Regions from separate parts of the Oceanobacillus sp. FSL K6-0118 genome, predicted to be linked through region 1. Evidence: riboswitches for the same ligand, from Rfam matches in the RefSeq annotation. Region 1 holds a riboswitch; the other holds the start of a gene.

Evidence for each region. A riboswitch is a leader RNA that binds a small molecule or an ion and turns the genes downstream of it on or off. The one in region 1 is predicted to bind FMN.
Region 2: it holds a riboswitch for FMN, as region 1 does, so the genes downstream of both, ribE (riboflavin synthase) here and MHI02_RS13825 (ECF transporter S component) in region 1, are expected to answer to the same signal.

The regions. Positions count from the first base shown of each region.
Region 1 covers NZ_JBBOVR010000001.1:2,703,974-2,706,376, forward strand. The annotation lists gene MHI02_RS13815 (1,4-dihydroxy-2-naphthoate polyprenyltransferase) at 1-38, shown strand, start outside; gene MHI02_RS13820 (hotdog fold thioesterase) at 49-441, shown strand; gene MHI02_RS13825 (ECF transporter S component) at 527-1,114, opposite strand; FMN riboswitch at 1,290-1,434, opposite strand; gene MHI02_RS13830 (M20/M25/M40 family metallo-hydrolase) at 1,499-2,403, opposite strand, start outside.
Region 2 covers NZ_JBBOVR010000001.1:1,010,191-1,012,593, reverse strand. The annotation lists gene ribH (6,7-dimethyl-8-ribityllumazine synthase) at 1-21, opposite strand, end outside; partial or broken gene ribB (3,4-dihydroxy-2-butanone-4-phosphate synthase) at 57-665, opposite strand; gene ribE (riboflavin synthase) at 678-1,331, opposite strand; FMN riboswitch at 1,499-1,645, opposite strand; gene MHI02_RS05295 (TlpA disulfide reductase family protein) at 1,705-2,214, opposite strand; gene MHI02_RS05290 (excisionase family DNA-binding protein) at 2,329-2,403, opposite strand, start outside.

The DNA of each region.
Region 1 (2,403 bases):
TTTTAGGTATATCATTACTAATAAGTCATTTTATTTAAGGGGATAGAGATGGAAGATTTATTAAATGATACATTGATCGAAAATCTAGGGATTGAAATCGTTTCTTTAGATAAAAATGAAATAATTATGACTATGCCAGTAGATAAACGAACTCGTCAACCATATGGTTTTTTACACGGTGGCGCATCTGTCGCACTCGCTGAAACTGTTGCAAGTATGGGAGCAGCAATGAATGTCGATCTCAATGAATGTAATGTCTTCGGTATTGAGATTAACGCCAATCATATTAAAAGTAAAAGAGAGGGAATAGTTACCGCAAAAGGAAAACCTATCCACAGTGGTAAAACAACCGCCGTTTGGGAAGTACGCCTAACGGACGAAGAAGATGCTTTAATATGTATATCAAGATGTACAATAGGAATTGTTTCAAAGAAAAAATAGATGAAGGACGGAGAAGCAGTTTACTTGCTGCTTCTTTTTTATTTACATAAAAAGCTAACCCCTAGAGGCTAGCTGTGAATTTTATTTATATAAATTTTGCTTGTTGTTGTTCTACCCAGTTCTTCATCTTGATAAATAAAGGAACGAATAAGATTCCCACTATAATTCCTTTAATTGCATTAAATGGAAGTACCCCTATTAAAACAGAGGACCAAATTACTTCTGGTGTCATTTCCCAACCCATAAACCAACCATACGCTGGTAAAACAATAAAGTAATTTAGAACACTCATTCCAATTGTCATAATGATTGTTCCTGTTACTAGTCCGGAAACAACACTTTTCACACCTTTTTTAAATCGATGATAAAAAATGGATACCGGTAAAACAAACATAAGACCTGCTAAAAAGTTTGCCGCAACTCCAATTGGATCACCTGCACCTGAAACTGCAAGATACAATAAGTTCTTCACTGCTACGACGATAACACCAGCGACTGGAGAAAAAATTAGGCCCGCCATTAAAGCCGGAACTTCGCTAAAATCTATTTTTAAGTAAGGTGGTAGAAATGGCAAAGGAAAGTTTAAGAAAAATAATACTAATGAAATTGTCCCTAATAATGCCAAAATAATTAATTTAACTAAACTTAATGATTGCTTAGTTGATTTTCCCATTTGTTATCCTCCTTCAATATGATCGATTTCTATCTTGTCGTGAAGGAGAAGCCTAAATCTGATAAAAATGCTATATTTACACATAAAAACCCTAAAGGCCTAATTGGGGCGCTTTAGGGTTTAATATACAAAAGTATAGCAAAATTATGGTACAAAAAAAGTACCTAATCAGGCTCGACATCTTCTCTCATCCAGACTTTAACTGTCGGTCCTGGGTTTCCACCAGGTCAACCACAATCTAAATAAACTGTGGGTCGCGGACTTATAGCGAACAGCTATTTACCGCCGGTCGGGAATTACACCCTGCCCCGAAGATTGAAATCGATTATTAAATTATTTATGTATAGTATACATCTTATTTTTTAATTTGAAAAGAGTTATTTACTAATCTTCCAAAGGATTAAGACTCTCTTTTCCTGTCATATTTTCAATCATCGTTACTAATAACTCCATTTCCTGTTCCATATCGATAAAACTAGCTGTTTCAACAGGCGAATGCATATAACGTAACGGTAATGATACTAATGCAATCGGAACTCCCTTACCGGTAAATCTCATTTTATCAGCATCCGTCCCAGTCATTCTTGGCGTTAACTCGTATTGAACATTTATATCCAGTTTTTTAGCGGCGTTTTCTAATAATTTGTTCATTTTAATGTTAATCGGCGCACCTTTAGCTAAAACAGGACCTTTCTCTAATCTTACATCTCCATATTTATTTTTATTTACCCCAGGGTAATCGGTTGCGAATGTCACATCACAGGCAATGGCCATTGTAGGATTAATTCCTGAAGCAGCAAAATACGCACCACCCATATTCGTTTCTTCATTTACCGTACTTGCCGCATAAACACCGACATTTATATCCTTTTCTGATAATCGTTTTAATACTTCTGCAACGATAAATAACCCAGTCCGATTATCTAATCCCCTACCTGTAATATAACGATCCTTTAAAATTTCGGGATTCACTTTATATACACATAAATCACCAATTTGTACTTCCTTTTCCGCTTCCTCTTTTGATTGATAACCACAATCTATAAATAAATCGCCCAAATCAAAATCACTTTTTAAACCGCCATGATGTTGGGCATTAACTCCAATTACTCCAGTGATTGTTTTTTCATAACCTAAAACAGTTACCTGCATTCCTACTGCTGCTTTCGGATTAATACCACCCATTTTATCAAAGTATAAAAATCCCCCATCATCAATTCGATTAACAACAAGTGCTATTTCATCACAATGCCCTGCTAGCAATATTTTAAATTCAGCATTTGGATTTA
Region 2 (2,403 bases), 1.7 Mb from region 1:
TCCTACGATTGTATTTACCATTTATTTCTCCCCTTTTCTTCTATATTTCCCTAAGAAATGATCATTTCTGTTTTCTTTCGATAAGCAATTAAGTCCGCTATCGTAATAAATTTCAAATCAAACCTTTTTGCCAACGTTTTTAAGTGAGGCATTCGAGCCATTGTTCCGTCTTCTTTAATAATTTCGCAAATAACCCCGGATGGAAAAGCTCCACTTAATTTCGCCAAATCCACAGCAGCCTCTGTATGACCTGGGCGTGTGAGAACACCACCATCTTTAGCAATGATGGGAAAAACATGTCCAGGTTTTTTAAAGTCCTCTTCTTTTACCCCCGCTTCCATTAATGCGCGAATCGTTAATGCTCGCTCATAAGCACTTATACCAGTTGTTGTTTTTATATGATCGATGGATATGGTAAAAGCTGTAACAAGTGGATCAGTGTTTTCTCTAGCCATTCGATACAAACCTAATTTTTTTGCCAATTTCTCTTCTATCGGTGTACATACAAGTCCTTTTCCATGGGTAATCATAAAATTGATGACTTCTGGTGTTATTCTGTCAGATAAAGCAACAAAGTCTCCTTCATTTTCTCGGTTTTCATCATCACTTACAATAATTGGTTTTCCTTTTTGCAAATCAGCTATAGCCTCTTCAATTGTATGCATTTTTTCACTCCTTTACATAAAGCCATTTTGTTGTAAAAAGTCTTTACTTATTCGATTTACTTTCTGCTCGCGATCATCGTTATGAAGCATTTTTTGAACATACTTTGCGAGCATATCACACTCAATATTTACAATATCTCCTTCTTCTTTTTCGCCAAGAATCGTTTCTTTTGCAGTATGTGGAATTAAGGAGATCGTAAAAATATTTTTTTGGATTCCAAATATAGTTAAACTAGTTCCATCCACCGTTATGGAACCCTTATGCAAGATGTATTTGGTTAAGTCGTTGGGAATTTCTATGTCGTAATAAATCGCATTTTGTTCTTTTTTCTTTTTAACTATTTTCCCTGTAGCATCAATATGTCCAGAGACAAAATGCCCGCCAAATCTTCCATTCGCTGCCATAGCCCGTTCTAAATTTACGGAAGATCCTTTTTTTAGACTGTTTAACGATGTTGCTTTTATCGTTTCTGGCATGGCATCGACTTCAAAATAATCAGATGTAAAATGAGTAACGGTTAAGCAAATACCGTTTACTGAGATGCTATCGCCTAACCCGACATCTTCAAGAATTTTACTCGAAGAAATAGTCATCGTTACAGCTTGATCAGAAACCTTTTGGATCTTTTTTACAGTTCCAATTTCCTCAATAATACCTGTGAACACAAATCTCCCTCCTTTTATTCCTTCATCAGGGGTATAAGATATTTAAATAAATGCAAAAAGCTCTCGACAGTAATACCATCGAGAGCTAAAAGGTTAGAATTTTAGTTAGCAAAATAAAGCATTTTTAACCTATACAAATACAGTATAGACCAAAATACGCCATTCTAAAATTCCTTCTCCCATCCAGACTTTAACTGTCGGTTCCGGATTCTCACCAGATCCACCGCTTGGTATCATAACCGCACGGGTCACGGACTTTGAAGCATTGCTTCATCACCGCCGGTAGGGAATTTCACCCTGCCCCGAAGGAATATATTCGTTATTAAATTCTATTTCATTGTAGCATAAGTTACCGTTCAATTCAAAATATTTTTTAATCCATCTTATTTAAATGCTCTACCATTGTTTCGTATGGCATAGCTCCTAGCGATTTATGCCGAATAATCCCTTTTGAATCAATCATATAAGTCGTAGGAATGGGATTGATTCGATATTTGCTTGAAACGGCCCCATCCCCATCTAGCCCAATGGTAAAGGTCATGCCAAATTCATCCACAAATTTTTGAACATGATCCCTTTTCATTTCTGTGTCTAATAAATTAACAGCTAAAACGACTACTTCATGTTTTTCATGAAATTTTTGCATGTCTGGCATTTCAACTTGACAAGGTGGACACCAAGTTGCCCAGAAATTAAGCATGACTGGTTTTCCTTTATAATCAGACAAGCTTACTTTTTCTCCATTTAACGTTTCTATTTCAAAATCAGGCGCTTTATTCCCTACTTCGATACCCTCTTTATTTTCCTCCGCCAATAATTGTTCCGTCATAAAAAAGGAAAAAAATATCCCTAATACGATAGGTATTAAATAGTTAAACTTCATGATTCATCCTCCGCTTAACATTATTTACTCTTATTGTTCCTGTGCATTACTAATTCATGCAAATAAAAAAGTGAAGTGAATGCTTTTAAGCTTTGCATTCACTTCACTTTTTTTCTAATCTTCATCTTTCACATCAATATCATCAGGAATAGGTTCATTTAGGTATTCCTGAATCATTAGTCGATATTT